2 regions of the Geodermatophilus sp. SYSU D00700 genome follow, and region 2 is predicted to be linked to the other one. Evidence: riboswitches for the same ligand, from Rfam matches in the RefSeq annotation. Region 2 holds a riboswitch; the other holds the start of a gene.

Region 1 (5,203 bases), on a different contig from region 2:
GACCGAGGCGACGGCCTTCTCGATGCCCTTCTTCAGGGCCATCGGGTTGGCGCCGGCGGCGACGTTGCGCAGACCCTCGCGGACGAGCGCCTGGGCCAGCACGGTGGCGGTGGTGGTGCCGTCACCCGCGACGTCGTCGGTCTTCTTCGCGACCTCCTTGACCAGCTCGGCGCCGATCTTCTCCCAGGGGTCCTCGAGCTCGATCTCCTTGGCGATGCTCACACCGTCGTTGGTGATGGTGGGAGCGCCCCACTTCTTCTCGAGGACGACGTTGCGGCCCTTGGGGCCGAGCGTCACCTTGACGGCGTCGGCGAGGGTGTTCATGCCCCGCTCGAGGCCGCGGCGCGCCTCTTCCTCGAAGGCGATCATCTTGGCCATGTGGTGATGTCCTCCATGCATGGATCGCTGCACGGCCGGGACCGGCGCCCGCGACGGACGACACCGGCGCCGCGGACACTCCTACGGCCCGCGCTCCGGTGCCTCACCGTTCCGACCTGATTGGCACTCGGCACTGTCGAGTGCCAACCCGAAGTCTGGCACTCGCCCCTGCCGAGTGCAAGAACGGGGGGTGGGCGCCGGCTGTTCCCGGAACAGCGACGGCCCGGTCCCCGCGCGGGGGACCGGGCCGTGGCGCGGTGCCAGGAGTCAGGCGACGCGGACGCCGTCGGCCTGCGGGCCCTTCTCGCCCTGGACGACCTCGAAGGTGACCCGCTGGCCCTCGTCGAGGCTCTTGTAGCCGTCCATCTGGATGGCCGAGTAGTGGACGAAGACGTCCTGGCCGCCGTCGACGGCGATGAAGCCGAAGCCCTTCTCGGCGTTGAACCACTTCACGGTGCCCTGTGCCACGTGTGCTCCCACGGTGCGTGCGTGCGGACGGTTCCCCGTGGTCCGGGGACCGGGGTACAGCTCTTCCGCCCGTCGGACACGTGCGTGGAACTGACGACCGCGCGAGACGGTACAACAGGGACGCCGTCGTGGGGAGATGCCGCACACACGACTCGGGGACGACCGGGCGGGGATGTCACCCGCCGGATCGACGGCCCCGAGCGTACGCCTCAGCCGATGAGGCCCGCCGACCGGACCGACCGCAGCGACGGCTCCACCCGGTGCGTCGGGCCGACCACCGGCGTGAGCGGGTCGAGGGTCTTGAGGCCCTCGCCGGTGTTGAGGACGACGGTCTCCCGCGCCGGGTCCAGCCGGCCGTCCTCGACCAGCTGCCGCAGCACGGCCACGGTCACGCCGCCGGCGGTCTCGGCGAAGACGCCGGTGGTGCGGGCGAGGTCGCGGATGCCCTGGACGATCTGCTCGTCGCCGACCCGGCCGACCGCGCCGCCGGTGCGCCGGATCGCGTCGAGCGCGTAGGGCCCGTCGGCGGGGTTGCCGATGTTCAGTGACTTGGCGATGCCGGTGGGCTTGACCGGCTTGACGACGTCCCAGCCGTTGTCGAAGGCGGTGGCGATCGGGTCGCAACCGGCCGACTGGGCGCCGAACACCCGCCACTCGGTGGCCTCGACGATCCCGGCGGCGGCCAGCTCGCGGAAGGCCTTGTCCACCTTGGTCAGCAGCGAGCCCGAGGCCATCGGGATCACGACCTGGGCCGGGATCCGCCAGCCCAGCTGCTCGGCGATCTCGTAGCCCATCGTCTTGGAGCCCTCGGCGTAGTAGGGCCGCACGTTCTGGTTGACGAAGGCGGTGTCCTCGAACTCGTCGGTCTCGGCGAGCTCGCTGGTCAGCCGGTTGACGTCGTCGTAGGAGCCGTCGACGGCGACCAGCGTCTGCCCGTAGACCGCCGACTGCACGACCTTGCCCGGCTCGAGGTCGGCCGGGATGAAGACGAACGACGGGATGCCCGCGCGGGCGGCGTGCGCGGCCACGGAGTTGGCCAGGTTGCCGGTCGAGGCGGCGGCGATCTTCCGGTAGCCGAGGCCCTGGGCGGCCGTGGCGGCCAGCGACACCACGCGGTCCTTGAACGAGTGCGTGGGGTTGCCCGAGTCGTCCTTGACCCACAGCCCGCCGGTGACGCCGAGCTCGGCGGCGAGCCGGTCGGCGCGCACCAGCGGGGTCAGGCCCGGGTCGAGGGAGACGCGGTCGGCCGGGTCCTGGCCCACCGGCAGCAGCGCGGCGTAGCGCCAGATGTTCTGCGGGCCGGCCTCGATCTGCTCGCGGGTCACCGACCGGAGGGCCTCGGGGTCGTAGTCGACCTCGAGCGGGCCGAAGCACTCGGCACAGGCGTGCTCGGCGATCAGGCCGAAGGTGGCGCCGCAGTTGCGACAGACGAGGCCGCGGGCGGGACTGGGCGGGACCGGGCCACGGGCGTGCACGTCGGCCTGGGCGGATCCGGGAGCGGTCAGGGTCATGCGACGACTACCTCCTCATCTTCCCCGCGGCGGGCCGTCGAGCCGCGCGGGACGGAATTGGCACCTCTCGCCGCTCGCGCGGCGGGTTGCCGGGGCTTCGCCGGGCCGTGTCCCTCTGCCCCTCTGGATGAGTGGAACGCCGGCGACTCTACCCACCCGGCGTCGGCGACCCGGGGTCGGCACGGCGGGCTCGGGCCTCGACACGGCCGCGGGCGCGGGCGCGGGATGCGGGCTCCCGCCCGACCTGCGAGGAGGCCGTGCACACCGGTCGGGCACGCCGCCCCTGGCCGGGGCCGGCCCTCGCGCTCCTCCTCGCCGTGACGGGCTGCGCCGGCGAGGACGCCCGGCCTTCTCCTCCTCCCGCTGCCTCGAACACCGTCTACGCGGTCAGCGCCGCGGGAGCGCTGCCCACGCTGCACGACGGTCCCGCCGTCGAGGTGGTGCTGCGGAGGCGGCCCTCGCGGTGCGACGTCCACGCGCTCGGGGAGAGCCACCGCACCGGGCTGGTGGAGCTGGTGGTCGCCCTCGGGAGGCCGCGCCCCGGCGGGTGGTGGTCACGCCGGACCAGGAGGTCCGCCGCCGGCTGGAGACGTTCGCGGTGGACACCTGCCGGGCGCGTCCGGACCGAGCGGGGCCGCAGGTGAGGATGTGCGCCATGTCCCCGGCCGCAGCGCGCATCGTCTACACCGACCTCGACGGCACCATGGTCGGCCCTCGGGGGTCGTTCTGGCACGACGCCGGCGGGTCGCCCACCGCGGAGCCCGCGGCCGCGCTGCTGGAGCTGCACACCGCCGGGGTCGCGCTGGTGATCGTCAGCGGGCGGACCGCCGACCAGGTCACCGAGGCCGGGCGGATATTCGCCGCCGACGGCGCGATCGCCGAGCTGGGGTCGCTGGTGACCTGGCGGGGCGGGCGCGAGCGCCACCACCTCACCGGCGAGCTGCCCCCCGAGTACGCCGGTCGCACGCCGATGGACGTGATGGCCGAGCTCGGCGTCGTCGAGGCGCTGTGCGCCGCCCACCCCGGCCGGCTGGAGTGGCACGCGCCCTGGCACGTCACGCACGAGGGCGACGCGCTGCTGCGCGGCTACGTCGACCTCCTCGCCGTCGACGCCTGGCTGGCCGAGCGCGGGCTGGGCTGGCTGACCCTCAACGACAACGGCGCCATCCCGGCGTCGGCGCGGCTGAGCCTGGCGCCGGAGGGGCAGCTGGCGCGGGTCTACCACCTCATGCCGCGCGGCATCTCCAAGGGCGCGGCCATCGCCTGGGACCTCGAGCGGCGCGGCCTGGACCCCGCCGACGCCGTCGCCATCGGGGACAGCGCCAGCGACCTGGACATGGCGCCCGCCGTCGGCCGGCTGTGGATCACCGCGAACGGCGCCGAGGTCGAGGGCATGGCCGGGCTGATGGACGCCGTCCCCAACGTGTCGGTGACCGACGGCGCGATGGGCGTCGGCTGGGCCCAGGCGGTCCGGAGCTCGATCAGCTCGTGACGTCGCGGCGGGAGAAGTGGCGGAACGCCAGCGCGGTGAAGACGGCGACGTAGACCAGCGACTGGACCACCCCGCGGAACAGGTCCGAGGAGTCGACCGGCGTCTGCAGCAGGTCGGTCCAGGCGAAGGACTCCGCGGTGGGGAACCAGTCACGGATCGCGCCGAGCTGCTCGACCTGGTCGAGGATCGAGAAGACGATCGTGGTGAACACCGCGCCGCCGACCGCGGCCAGGGGCGCGTCGGTGATCGTGGACAGCCAGAACGCCAGCGCGCCGACCACGAGCAGGTGCACGGACAGGTAGCCGAGCATCCCGGCCAGCCGCAGCAGCCCCTCGCCCTGCGGGAGGCTCACGCCGATCGGCGTGCGGATGTCGTCGAAGCCGAAGGCGATCCCGCCGGCCACCACCGCGACCAGGGCGAGGGTGAGCAGCGCGGCCACCGACAGCACCAGCGCGGCCAGCCACTTCTGCCGGAGCAGCCGCATCCGCGGCACCGGGGTGGCCAGCGTGTAGCGCAGCGACCCCCACTGCGCCTCGCTGGCCACGGTGTCGCCGAAGAACAGCGCGTAGACCACGACGAGGAAGAAGCCGGTGGTCGCGAACAGCACGAACAGCGTGAAGTTGAGCCCGCTGGAGGTGGCGACGTCGACGAGGTTGATCCGGCTGTTCTCCTGCGCGTCCTCGCTGGCGCCCAGCTGCAGCGCGGCGATGAGCACCAGCGGCAGGGCGACCATGAGCGTGAACACGCCCAGGGTGCGCCGCCGCTTGAACTGCCGGCGCAGCTCGACCGACAGCCGCAGCGTGCGCTCGGGCCGGTAGCCGGCGACCGCGCCGGTGGACTGGACGTGCTCGGTCGCGGTCACGACTCCCCCACGAGTGCCAGGAACGCGTCCTCCAGGCGGCGGCGCGGCGTGAACTGGTCGACGGCGACGCCCGAGTCCACCAGCGCCTGCAGCGCGGCGGCGCGGGAGGTCCGCGGCCCCAGCTCGGCGACCAGGCCCTCGTCGGTGCGCTCCACGGTCACGCCGGGCAGCCCGGACAGGACGGCGGCCGCGCGGTCGGCGTCGGCCGGGTCGGTCAGGCCCACGAGCACCGCGCCGCCGGTGCCCACGATCTCCTCGACCGTGCCCTGCGCGATCTTCTGCCCCTTGGCCATGACGACCACGTGGGTGCACGTCTGCTCGATCTCGCTGAGCAGGTGGCTGGAGACGATCACCGTGCGGCCGGTGGCGGCGTAGGAGCGCAGCACCTCGCGCATGGCGTGGATCTGCGGCGGGTCCAGCCCGTTGGTCGGCTCGTCGAGGACCAGCAGGTCGGGCAGGCCCAGCATCGCCTGGGCGATCGCGACGCGCTGC
Region 2 (5,203 bases):
CGGCCCGCCCGGGCGGACCGGTTGGATGGGGGCAGGACGCGACACGGACGGAGGACCTGACCGCCATGGGGCCGCTGACCGACCTGCTCGACTGGCTCGCCGGCCGCGGCCTGGAGATCGTGCTGATCATCCTCGGCTCGGTGCTGATCGCCCGCTTCATCACCTGGGTGGGCACGCGGATCACCGACCGCATCGACGCGCGCTCCACCGACGGCGACGTGCTGGTCCGCTCGGAGGCCGCCAAGCACCGGCACTCGCTGACCCAGGTGATCACCTGGGCGCTGATCGTCATGGTCTACGCGGTGGCGGTCTTCTACGTGCTCGCCCGCCTCGGCGTCCCGGTCACCGGGCTGGTGGCGCCGGCCACCGTGCTCGGCGTCGGGCTGGGCTTCGGCGCGCAGCGCATCGTCGGCGACGTCCTGGCCGGGTTCTTCCTCATCACCGAGCGGCAGTACGGCTTCGGCGACGTCGTCTCGATCCAGGTGGTCGGCGGCGGTGACCCGGCCGAGGGCACGGTCGAGGACGTCACGCTGCGGATCACCCGGCTGCGCTCGGCCGACGGCGAGGTGGTCACCCTCCCGAACGGGCAGATCGTCAAGGTCGTCAACCTCTCCCGCGACTGGGCGCGCGCGGTGGTCGACGTCCCCGTGCCGACCAGCGCCGACGTCACCCGGGTCAACGAGATCCTCCACGAGGTCGGCCGGGAGGCCTTCGCCGACGCCGGGCTGCGCCGGCTGCTGCTCGACGAGCCCAGCGTCATGGGCGTGGAGAGCATCGACCTCGAGCAGGTCAACGTGCGGGTGGTGGCGCGGACCCTGCCCGGGCGGCAGTTCGACGTGGGCCGCGACCTGCGCGAGCGGATCGTGCTGGCCTTCGCCCGCGCCGGGCTGACGCTGACGCCGAGTCCCGAGCCGGCTGCCCTGCCCGTTCGCCCCGCGCCGGCGGCGAAGCCGTGACCGTCCCCGGCGCCCCCCGCCCCGCCGAGCCCACCGGCGGACCCGGCTCCGGCGGCGACCCGGCCGCCCGCGGCCGCTTCGGCCTGTCCGTCCTGCGCCGCACGCCCGGCCACATCGGACGGGCCCGCACCTCGACCGTGGTGCTGGTCCTGCTCTTCCTCGGCCTGGGCCTGCTCTACCTCTACGTGCGGCCCGCCCCGGCCGGCACCGACCCGGCGGGCACCACGACGGTGACCACGCCCGCCCCCGCGCCGGCCGGCACCACGCCGCCCGCCACCGAGGCCCCCACCACCGAGGCCCCCACCACCGAGGCGCCCACCACCGCGGACCCGACCAGCGAGGCGCCGGCGACCACGCCGGAGGAGACCGCCCCGCCGACGACGGAGCCCCCGGCCGGCACGACCGGGGAGACGCCGTCCGAGCCGGTCCCGACGACCACCCGCGGGCCGGCGACGACGCCCGGGTCGGGACCGACGACCGTCTCCCCGCCCGGCTGACCCGGACGGGCGGAGGATGAGCGGCATGGTCCTGGGACTGCGCCGGCCGGTCGTGCAGGCACCGATGGCCGGCGGGCCCTCCACGCCCGCGCTCGCGGCTGCGGTGTCCGAAGGGGGCGGGCTGGGCTGCCTCGCTGCCGGGTACCGGACGCCGTCGGCGGTGCGCGAGGAGGTGCACGCCGTCCGGGCGCTGACCGGGCAGCGGTTCGCGGTCAACGTCTTCCTGCCCGGACCGCCGGCCGACGCCGACGCCGTGCGCCGCTACGCCGAGCGGCTCCGGCCCGAGGCCCGGCGCTGGGGCGTCGACCTGGGCGAGCCCCGGGCCGACGACGACGCCTGGGAGGACAAGGTCGCCCTGCTCGCCGAGGAGCGGGTGCCGGTGGTCTCGTTCACCTTCGGCCTGCCCCGCCCGGACGTGGTCGCCGCGCTGCACGCCGCCGGGTCCACCGTGCTCGTCACCGTCACCACCCCCGAGGAGGCGGTCGCGGCCCGCGACGGCGGCGCCGACGCGCTGGTCGTGCAGGGCATCGAGGCCGGCGGGCACCGGGGCGGACCGTCCGACCGGGACGGCGAGGGCGAGTACGGGCTGCTGCCGCTGCTCCGCCTCGTCGCCCGGGCCGTCGACCTGCCGCTGGTCGCCGCCGGCGGGATCCCCGACGGCGCCGCCGTCGCCGCGGTCCTGGTGGCCGGGGCGGAGGCCGCGCAACTGGGCACGGCGTTCCTCCGCTGCCCCGAGGCGGGCACCGCCCCGGCGCACCGCGAGGCGCTCACCACCTCCGGGCGCACGGCGCTGACCCGCGCCTTCAGCGGCCGGCGCGCCCGCGGGCTGGTCAACCGCTTCCTCACCGAGCACTCCCCCGCCGCCCCGGCGGCCTACCCCCAGGTCCACCACCTGACCTCGCCGCTGCGCGCGGCGGCCCGGCGGGCCGGCGACCCCGGGGGGCAGAGCATGTGGGCCGGGCAGGCGCACCGCCTGGCCGAGGCCGTCCCCGCCGCCGAGCTGGTGCGGCGCCTCGACGACGACGCCCGGGCCGCGCTCGCCCGCGTGCACCCCGGGAACGACCGCCGCTGACCTGGGCTATCGTCGGGGCAGGCTCACGAGAGGCAGCGCGAAGCACCTGGCTTGCTGCCCGGCAACCTCTTCCTCCGTCTGAGGTGCTCCCAGGGGAAGAGCCGGCCGTGCGGCGCCCGCTGCCCGGCAAGGACGGAGCACCTGTGCGCCGCAGGTCCTCCGGAGCGAGAGGAGACGGCGCGTGACCGACCCGAAGAGCTGGAGCTTCGAGACCCGGCAGATCCACGCCGGCACCAGCCCCGACCCCACGACGGGCGCCCGGGCGCTGCCCATCTACGCCACCACCAGCTACCAGTTCCGCGACACCCAGCACGCCGCGGACCTGTTCGCGCTGGCCGAGCTGGGCAACATCTACACGCGGATCATGAACCCCACGCAGGACGCGCTCGAGCAGCGCGTGGCCTCCCTCGAGGGCGGGGTCGCGGCGCTCGCGGTGGCCAGCGGCCAGGCGGCGGAGACCCTCGCACTGCTCAACGTCGCCGAGGCCGGCAGCCACGTCGTCGCCTCCGCCTCGCTCTACGGCGGCACGTACAACCTGCTGCACCACTCGCTGCCCAAGCTCGGCGTCGAGGTCTCCTTCGTGGAGGACCCCGACGACCCGCAGAACTGGCAGGCGCTCGTCCGCGAGAACACCAAGGCGTTCTACGGCGAGTCGATCGGCAACCCCAAGGGCGACGTCCTCGACATCGCCGCGGTCGCCGAGGTGGCCCACCGCAACGGCGTGCCGCTGATCGTCGACAACACCATCGCCACGCCCTACCTGGTGCGCCCGCTCGAGCACGGCGCCGACGTCGTCGTCCACTCGGCCACCAAGTACCTCGGCGGCCACGGCACCGCGATCGCCGGGCTCATCGTCGACGGCGGCGGCTTCGACTGGACCAGCGGGAAGTTCCCCGGCTTCACCACGCCGGACCCGACCTACCACGGCGTCGTCTACGCCGACCTCGGCGCCCCGGCCTACGCGCTCAAGGCCCGGGTGCAGCTGCTGCGCGACCTCGGCCCGGCGATCAGCCCGTTCAACGCCTGGCTGGTCGTCCAGGGCATCGAGACGCTGTCGCTGCGGATGGAGCGGCACGTGGCCAACGCCCAGCGGGTGGCCGAGTTCCTCGAGGCCCACGACGAGGTGGAGTCGGTGCACTACGCCGGCCTGCCGTCCTCGCCGTGGTACGCCGCCCACCAGCGCTACGCCCCGAAGGGCGCCGGGGCGGTGCTCGCCTTCGAGATCCGCGGCGGGATCGAGGCCGGCCGGCGGTTCGTCGAGGGCCTGGAGCTGCACAGCCACGTCGCCAACATCGGCGACGTGCGCAGCCTGGTCATCCACCCGGCGTCCACGACGCACTCGCAGCTGACCGCGGAGGAGCAGCTGACCACCGGCGTCACGCCCGGTCTGGTGCGGCTGGCCGCCGGCCTGGAGGGCATCGAGGACATCCTGGCCGACCTCGAGGCCGGGTTCCGCAGCGCCAAGGGGGCCTGACGTGACGGGGGTGAGGGACGCCCCGGCGTCCCTCACCCCGCCGCACACCGGCGGGTGGCGCGACGGCGACCCCACCGGGGACCGGCTGTTCCTCGACCTGGACGGCCCGGTCCGGCTGGAGCGCGGCGGGGTGCTGCCCGGCGTCCGGGTCGCCTACGAGACGTGGGGGACGCTCGCGCCCGACGGCGGCAACGCGGTGCTGGTCGAGCACGCGCTGACCGGCGACAGCCACGTCACCGGCCCCGCCGGACCCGGCCACCCGACGCCGGGCTGGTGGGCGCCGCTGGTCGGGCCGGGCGCGCCGCTGGACACCGACCGGCTCTTCGTCGTCTGCGCCAACGTGCTCGGCGGCTGCCAGGGCACCACCGGGCCGTCGTCGACGGCGCCCGACGGCCGCCCGTGGGGATCGCGGTTCCCCGAGGTGACCGTCGCTGACCAGGTGCTGGTCGAGGCCGCGCTGGCCGACGCGCTCGGCGTCCGCCGGTGGGCCGCCGTCGTCGGCGGGTCGATGGGCGGCATGCGGGCGCTGGAGTGGGCGGTCGCGCTGCCCGACCGGGTGGCCGGGCTGTTCTTCCTCGCCTCGGGTGCCGCGGTCACCGCCGACCAGCTGGGCACCCAGACCACCCAGCAGGCCGCCATCCGCGCCGACCCCGCGTGGGCGGGCGGTGACCACCTCCCGGGTCCGGGACCGGTCGCGGGCCTCGGTGTCGCGCGGCGGATCGCGCACCTCACCTACCGCAGCGCGTTCGAGCTCGAGGAGCGGTTCGGCGCCACGGTCCAGGACGACGGCCGCTTCGCCGTCGCCTCCTACCTCGACCACCACGCCGACAAGCTCGCCCGCCGCTTCGACGCCGGCAGCTACGTGGTGCTCACCGAGGCGATGAACACCTGGGACGTCGGCCGCGGCCGCGGCGGCGTGGAGGCGGCGCTGGCCCGCGTGACGGCCCGCGCCGTCGTGGCCGGGGTCGACAGCGACCGGCTCTACCCGCTGGGGCTGCAGCAGCGGGTGGCCGACGCGCTCGGGGTGCCGCTGCGGGTGCTGTCCTCGCCGTACGGGCACGACGGCTTCCTCGTCGAGGCCGACGCCGTCGGCGCGCTGGTGCGCGAGCTGCTGGGCACCTGAGGTCCCGCTTCCCCTCCCCCGGGGGGGGGGGGGGGGGGGGGGGGGGGGGGGGGGGGGGGGGGGGGGGGGGGGGGGGGGGGG

The links. A riboswitch is a leader RNA that binds a small molecule or an ion and turns the genes downstream of it on or off. The one in region 2 is predicted to bind S-adenosylmethionine.
Region 1: linked by a shared signal. The riboswitch ahead of thrC (threonine synthase) and the one ahead of ACI79V_RS22115 (bifunctional o-acetylhomoserine/o-acetylserine sulfhydrylase) in region 2 are both predicted to bind S-adenosylmethionine.

What each region holds. Positions count from the first base shown of each region.
Region 1 covers NZ_JBJGZA010000054.1:1,475-6,677, forward strand. The annotation lists gene groL (chaperonin GroEL) at 1-378, opposite strand, end outside; gene ACI79V_RS22875 (cold-shock protein) at 646-846, opposite strand; gene thrC (threonine synthase) at 1,056-2,357, opposite strand; SAM riboswitch class I at 2,370-2,491, opposite strand; gene ACI79V_RS22885 (HAD family hydrolase) at 3,013-3,849, shown strand; gene ACI79V_RS22890 (ABC transporter permease) at 3,839-4,711, opposite strand; gene ACI79V_RS22895 (alpha/beta fold hydrolase) at 4,708-5,203, opposite strand, start outside.
Region 2 covers NZ_JBJGZA010000048.1:28,093-33,295, forward strand. The annotation lists gene ACI79V_RS22100 (mechanosensitive ion channel family protein) at 66-956, shown strand; gene ACI79V_RS22105 (hypothetical protein) at 953-1,453, shown strand; gene ACI79V_RS22110 (nitronate monooxygenase) at 1,479-2,525, shown strand; SAM riboswitch class IV at 2,547-2,664, shown strand; gene ACI79V_RS22115 (bifunctional o-acetylhomoserine/o-acetylserine sulfhydrylase) at 2,707-3,999, shown strand; gene metX (homoserine O-acetyltransferase MetX) at 4,001-5,122, shown strand.